Methanococcoides burtonii DSM 6242: one gene and its partner. The protein of the gene in region 1 binds, or shares a complex with, the protein of each later gene. Links are inferred from orthologs where the notes say so. Each region holds a gene or a part of one and is shown on either strand. Other genes may lie near its edges. The genes, in order: dph2 and MBUR_RS06020.

Evidence for each region.
Region 2: the proteins of dph2 (region 1) and MBUR_RS06020 are in contact, whole or in part, in a crystal structure (PDB 6Q2D), measured with the Methanobrevibacter smithii proteins. The link is inferred for Methanococcoides burtonii DSM 6242 from one-to-one orthologs. Residues at the interface, in WP_011954460.1 of Methanobrevibacter smithii: Met1, Met3, Tyr4, Pro28, Glu29, Gly30, Leu31, Met33, Phe58, His80, Thr124, Gln126, Ser179, Gly180, Asn181, Phe182, His183, Leu185, Tyr201, Asn202, Phe211, Ile215, Arg291, Asp295, Asp296, Gln298, Met299; in WP_011954157.1 of Methanobrevibacter smithii: Pro482, Asn483, Lys484, His485, Tyr553, Asp555, Glu556, Glu559, Leu560, Leu591, His592, Glu593, Asp594, Ala595, Val596, His597, Arg598, Gly599, Pro600.

What each region holds. Positions count from the first base shown.
Region 1 is NC_007955.1:1,514,790-1,518,064, forward strand. The notes cover bases 157-3,102. They hold dph2 (diphthamide biosynthesis enzyme Dph2), read left to right. Parts: upstream 157-1,104; coding sequence 1,105-2,100; downstream 2,101-3,102. Other genes in these bases: MBUR_RS07395 (hypothetical protein), read left to right, coding at 157-482; hpt (hypoxanthine/guanine phosphoribosyltransferase), read left to right, coding at 546-1,118; MBUR_RS07410 (METTL5 family protein), read left to right, coding at 2,106-2,717; MBUR_RS07415 (exosome complex RNA-binding protein Csl4), read left to right, coding at 2,792-3,102. Outside these bases: MBUR_RS07390 (hypothetical protein), read left to right, coding at 1-38; more of MBUR_RS07395, read left to right, coding at 48-156; more of MBUR_RS07415, read left to right, coding at 3,103-3,275. UniProt on the Methanocaldococcus jannaschii protein: Catalyzes the first step of diphthamide biosynthesis, i.e. the transfer of the 3-amino-3-carboxypropyl group from S-adenosyl-L-methionine (SAM) to the C2 position of the imidazole ring of the target histidine residue in translation elongation factor 2 (EF-2).
Region 2 is NC_007955.1:1,258,828-1,262,132, reverse strand. Bases 84-3,059 are described here. They hold MBUR_RS06020 (elongation factor EF-2), read left to right. Parts: upstream 84-463; coding sequence 464-2,656; downstream 2,657-3,059. Other genes in these bases: tuf (translation elongation factor EF-1 subunit alpha), read left to right, coding at 2,776-3,059; MBUR_RS06025 (30S ribosomal protein S7), read left to right, coding at 84-415. Also shown: more of MBUR_RS06025, read left to right, coding at 1-83; more of tuf, read left to right, coding at 3,060-3,305. UniProt on the Methanocaldococcus jannaschii protein: Catalyzes the GTP-dependent ribosomal translocation step during translation elongation.

The DNA of each region.
Region 1 (3,275 bases):
GAGACAGAGTATCTCTTGTCACATATAACGGAAGATAGGCAGAACTCGTGCTACCGTTCACTTCGTCAGTGGAGTCTGCAAAGAGATATCTGGAAAAGGTACCTTTTGGGGGAACCACACCAATGGCCTCAGGAATACTGACAGGAGTTCAGACCATCCTTCAGGAATTGAAGCGCGAACCTTCGGCTGTTCCTATTATGATACTCGTGACAGATGGTACTGTCAACGTCCCATTGAATCGTGGCGGAAGCATAGAAAGGGAACTGCTACAGGTATGCAAGGGTGTTACTGATTACAGGATAAACATGCTTGTTGTAGATATCAGTAGAAATGGAAGTGAGCTTGCGGAAAAGCTGGCAGATGTTGCCTGTGGTAAATATTACCATCCAGTACTTTTAAGTAAAGAAACACTTTATTCTGCTATAAAAGGAGAGCGTGACGATTTGACAGATATTACATCTTCTGCCTCCAATCTTCGATGAGGCCGGGTCGTTACCACCGGACTGCAAGCGCAGTTATTTTTTAAACATAAAAGGCAGGATAACATGTTAGAAGTTCTTCAGGAATCACTCCGTAAAGCACCTATTGTAATAAGAGGCGAATATCCATATTTCATACACCCGATCTCAGATGGAATCCCATCCCTTGAGCCGGAGCTGCTGGATGAGATCGCAGACCATATGATAGATATTGCGGGAAAAGATTACGATAGGATAGTTTCTATCGAAGCAATGGGAATTCCACTGGCAACGGTACTTTCAATGAAGACAGGAAAACCCATGTCCATTGTCAGGAAGAGGCAGTACGGACTTGAGGGCGAGGTAATCCTTTCACAGAGCACAGGATATTCAAAAGGCGAGCTTTACATCAATGGCATTAGCAAAGGAGAGACTGTCCTTGTTGTGGACGATGTTATCAGTACAGGCGGTACATTGAAAGCCCTTCTCCCGGCACTTGAGAACATGGGTGCGAACATCTGTAATGTCATCGTAGTGATCAGCAGAGGCGATGGTGCTGCAAAGATGAGCGATATGGGCTATAATGTCAATACCCTTGTGAAGATAGATGTCGATATGGACGGAGTCTCTATTCTGGAGGTGGCAGGTGAGCAGCAGTGAGCCTTTCAATTTTCAGATAGACTATATAATTGAGGTAATAAGGAAAGTCCAACCTGAGATGATCGGACTGCAATTTCCAGAGGGTTTTAAGAGGCGAAGTCCTGCTATTGCTTCAGAGATAAGTGAAGCTACAGGAGTGGAAATAATTATTTCTGCGAATCCCTGTTATGGTGCTTGTGACCTCGATATACCCATACTTGAGAACGTTGACCTGCTTTTCCATTTCGGACATGCACAACTTGATGATAACAGGTATAGCGACAAGGTCATTTTTATAGAGACACGCTCCGATGCGGATGTCAAGGGTGTTGTTGTCAAGGCCTTAGAGGAACTCCAGGGGAAGAAAGTGGGACTTCTGACAACTGTACAGCATGTCCATAAATTACCGGAGGTTCGGGAGATACTTGAGAACAACGGTAAGGTCGTAGCCATAGGAAGAGGCGATAGTAAGATAGCATATGCAGGACAGGTACTTGGATGCAATTTCTCGGTTGCTGACGACCTGGACTGTGAGGAGTTCCTGTATATTGGCAGTGGAGGATTCCATCCACTTGGTGTTTCGCTTGCCACTGGAAAGAGGGTACTTATTGCAGATCCTTTCTCAAAGGATGTGAGGGAGGTCGATCCTTCCCTTATCATGCGTCAGCGTAGTGCAGCAATTGCGAAGTCATTGGATGCCGAGTCTTTCGGGATCATTGTTTCCAGTAAACCAGGGCAGTACAGAATGGAACTTGCCAGGGAACTTAAAGGACTTGCCGAGGAGAAGGGGAAGACCGCCTATATATTGATACTTGATCTTATCACGCCTGACCAGATGCTACAGTTCAAAGTGGATGCTTTTGTGAGCACTGCATGTCCGCGGCTTGCTGTAGATGAGGTGGGAAGGTTCTCCGCACCAATGCTTACCCCACAGGAATTCGAGATCGTTCTCGGAAAACGTGAGTGGGAAGACATGGTCTTTGATGAGATAAGAGGAGACTGAAGATCATGAAGCAACGCAAGCTCGAAATAGTTCTTGAAAAGGTAAAGGGGTTCGAGAATCCTGATATAACTCTTGAACAATACCCAACACCGGCTTTGCTTGCGGCAGAGATGCTACATTTTGCATTCATGAAGGGAGATCTTGAAGGTACGGTCTATGATCTGGGGTGCGGTACAGGAATGCTTGCCATAGGTGCAGCAATGCTTGGAGCTGAGAAGGTCGTAGGGTTCGATTCAGACTCAGGCGCACTGGATATCGCCCGAGAGAATGCAGAGATTTTCGGTGTGGATGTGGAATTTGAGTGTAAGGATATCAGACAGGTAAGGGGACATGCAGATACTGTGGTCATGAATCCACCTTTTGGTGCACAGGTTAAGGGAAGTGACAGACCGTTCCTTAAAACCGCAATGAGAGTGGCGGATGTGACATATTCCATACACAATAGTGGAAGTCTGGCGTTCGTAAAAAAGTTCATTCAACCTGCGATTATTACAGAATGGTACAATACTGGATTTCCGATAAAACGAACATTTAAATTCCATAAAAAAGATGTAGAAAGAATTGAGATTGAAATATACAGGATCATTACAGATAATTGCCAGTCCGATAAAAACTAATTGCTGGCGTATTTAAATTTAGATGAGGGATTCCTATTAGAATAAGAAACCGAAAGAAAACGACCAGAAGGAACATGAACTCCTTGGGCGAGAAGCCAGAGGTCGAAGAGGAAGTATTAAGCACTGCCAGTGAAAAGGTAAATGTGGCAGAAAAGAAGGTAGAGAAGAGGAAAACCGAGGTAACTAAGACCGATAAGGAAGATGATCACGTGGAAGAGGAACAACATGGAGATAAGGTCCTGGTAATGCCTGGAGACATTATCGGCACTACCGAGGAATTTGAAGCAGGGGCTAATACTTACAATGTCAGAGGCGACATTCATTCACTTGCGACCGGATTCGTAATGGTGAACAATAAACGCAGGATGATATCAGTAAAACCAACTACAAGCATGCCACCAACTATAAAAAAGGGTGACATATTGATAGGAACGGTTGTTAATGTTCGCGATTCTATGGCACTTGTGCAGATAGAAGGTATCAAGGGTGTCGTTGACCGCCAGTTCATCAAACCCGGAATTGCTGCTATTCACGTGTCCAATGTGAAAGAATCATACG
Region 2 (3,305 bases), 260 kb from region 1 along the record:
AATCGTCGAGCGTCTTGTGAACAATGTAATGCGTAATGCACAGAACACCGGTAAGAAGCAGATCGCTCTTCGTATTGTGGATGAGGCTTTTGACATCGTTAACTCGAAGACAAAGAAGAATCCTGTTCAGGTTCTCGTAGAAGCTGTTTCAAATGCTGGTCCAAGGGAAGAAGTTGTCAGACTTAAATACGGTGGTATCTCTGTACCAAAGGCAGTTGATACAGCTCCACAGAGGCGTGTTGACCATGCATTGAGAAATATATCAATAGGTTCTAATCAGACAGCTTTCAAATCAAAGCGCTCTGCAGCAGAATGTCTTGCATCCGAGCTCATCGCAGCTTCTAACCGTGATGCAAAGTGCTTTTCCATCAACAGAAAGGATGGAAAGGAAAGAGTCGCAAAGGCAGCACGTTAATCGTGTTCCTTTTTTATTTTATATAATTATTCAATTGTAGGTTTTATCATGGGACGAAGGAAGAAAATGGTTGAGCGTGTTACAGCGCTGATGAGCAATCCATTAATGATCAGGAACATCGGTATTGTAGCTCACATCGATCACGGAAAAACAACTCTTTCAGATAACCTCCTCGCAGGCGCTGGGATGATCTCCAAGGAGCTCGCAGGCCGCCAGTTGTTCATGGATTCTGACGCAGAGGAGCAGGAAAGAGGTATCACGATCGACTCCTCTAACGTGTCAATGGTGCACGAATATGAGGGCAAGGAATATCTTATCAATCTTATTGACACACCTGGTCACGTTGACTTTGGTGGCGATGTAACCCGTGCAATGCGTGCAGTAGATGGCGCTGTAGTTGTCATCGATGCTGTTGAAGGTACAATGCCTCAGACCGAAACCGTTCTGAGACAGGCACTGAAAGAGCACGTAAAGCCGGTACTTTTCATTAACAAGGTAGACCGTCTTATCAACGAGTTGCAGGTCGATGATCAGGAGATGCAGATCAGGCTCGGAAAGCTCATCGATCACGTAAACAAGCTTATCAAAGGTATGAACGAAGAGCGCTATAACGCAGGCTGGAGAGTAGATGCAGCTGAGGGTACTGTAGCATTCGGTTCCGCTCTTTACAACTGGGCTATCAGTGTCCCTATGATGAAGAAGACCGGTGTAAGCTTTAGTGAAGTTTTCAATTACTGCCGTGAAGAAGACATGAAGTCACTTGCTGAAAAATGTCCACTCCACGAAGCAGTTAACGATATGGTTATCAGATTCCTTCCAAGTCCTATCGATGCACAGAAGGGCAGGGTCGGAGCTATCTGGCATGGTGACCATGAGTCCGGTATCGGTAAGCAGATGTCTGTTGCAGATGCCAAGGGAGATGTTGCTTTCATGGTAACTGATATTAGCATGGACCCACACGCAGGAGAAGTTTCAACAGGTAGACTTTTCAGCGGTTCACTTTCCCGTGGTATGGAAGTTTACGTTTCAGGTGCATCAAAGACGAACAGAATCCAGCAGGTCGGTGTTTTCATGGGCCCTGAGAGGCTTGAAGTTGATGCGATCCCTGCAGGTAACATTGCAGCGGTAACAGGTCTCAGGGATGCATTTGTAGGTGCCACAGTAACCACACTTGAAGGTATGGAGCCTTTCGAGAGCATCAAGCACGCAAGTGAACCTGTAGTTACTGTTGCAGTCGAAGCAAAGCACATGAAGGACCTTCCAAAGCTCGTTGAAGTTCTTCGCCAGGTCGCTAAAGAAGACCCAACACTCAAGATAACTCTTGATGAAGAGACCGGTGAGCACTTAATGGCTGGTATGGGTGAACTTCACCTTGAGGTCATTGCTCACAGGATCGAGCGTGACAAAGGTGTGGAGATCACAACAACACCTCCACTTGTCGTATATCGTGAGACCATCACAGGTACAGCAGGTCCTGTGGAAGGTAAATCCCCTAACAGGCACAACAGATTCTATGTTATCGTCGAGCCACTGGAGCCAGAAGTCCGTGAGCTTATACGCAATGACGAGATCTCCATGAGGATGCCTGAAGTTGAGAGAAGGGAGAAGCTCATGGCAGCAGGTCTTAATAAAGATGAAGCAAAGAAGATCGTAAATATCTTCGAGAGCAATGCTTATTTCGATATGACAAAGGGCATTCAGTACCTGAACGAAACAATGGAGCTTATCATTGAGGGATTCACCGAGGTCATGAAGGCTGGACCACTTTCCAAGGAACCATGCATGGGTGTCAAAGTAAAGCTCATGGATGCAAAACTCCATGAGGACGCTGTCCACAGAGGCCCTGCACAGGTAATTCCTGCATCAAGACAGGCAATCCAGGCTGCAATGCTTATGGCTGATGATACGCTCTTTGAACCATATCAGAAGGTATTCATCCAGGTCCCGCAGGAGCAGATGGGTGGAGCAACCAAGGAGATCCAGGGCCGTCGCGGTGTCATTATAGACATGACTTCCGAAGGGGATACAACCGTCATCGAGTCCAAAGCACCAGTTTCAGAGCTATTCGGATTCGCTGGTGATATCAGATCCGCAACAGAAGGTCGAGCAATGTGGAGTACAGAGTTCGCAGGTTTCGAACCACTTCCAATGAGTCTCATGACCGAAGTTGTTACAGGTATCCGCAAGCGAAAAGGACTCAAGGCAGCTTTGCCACAGGCAGAAGACTTTATGAGCATGTAAGGTGGATGTAAATCCATCTTTTTTCTACCTGAGACAATTCGCTGGAAAGGTTTAATAGTAGAAACAACCATTATGCTCAAAATTACAGATTATACCAATTAAAAATAAAGGAGAATATTATCATGGCTGATAAACCACATATGAACTTAGCAGTTATCGGACACGTTGACCACGGTAAATCAACATTTGTCGGAAGGTTGATGTTCGAGACAGGCGCAGTACCTGCACACCTTATCGAGAAATATAAGGCAGAAGCAAAAGAGAAGGGTAAGGAATCCTTCGCATTTGCATGGGTCATGGACACACTCAAGGAAGAGCGTGAGAGAGGAGTTACCATCGATATCTCACACAAGAGATTCGATACCGACAAGTACTACTTTACAGTAGTTGACTGCCCAGGCCACAGAGATTTCGTAAAGAACATGATCACTGGTGCTTCCCAGGCAGATGCAGCTGTTCTTGTAGTTGCAGCACCTGATGGGGTAATGGCACAGACAAAGGAGCACGTTTTCCTTTCCAGGACCCTTGGTATCAACCAGCTTATCGTTGCTATTAACAAGATGGACGCAGCTAAATACAGCGAGGACAGATACAACGAGGTCAAGAAAGAAGTATCACAGCTCCTCGGTATGGTAGGATTCAAGGCAGA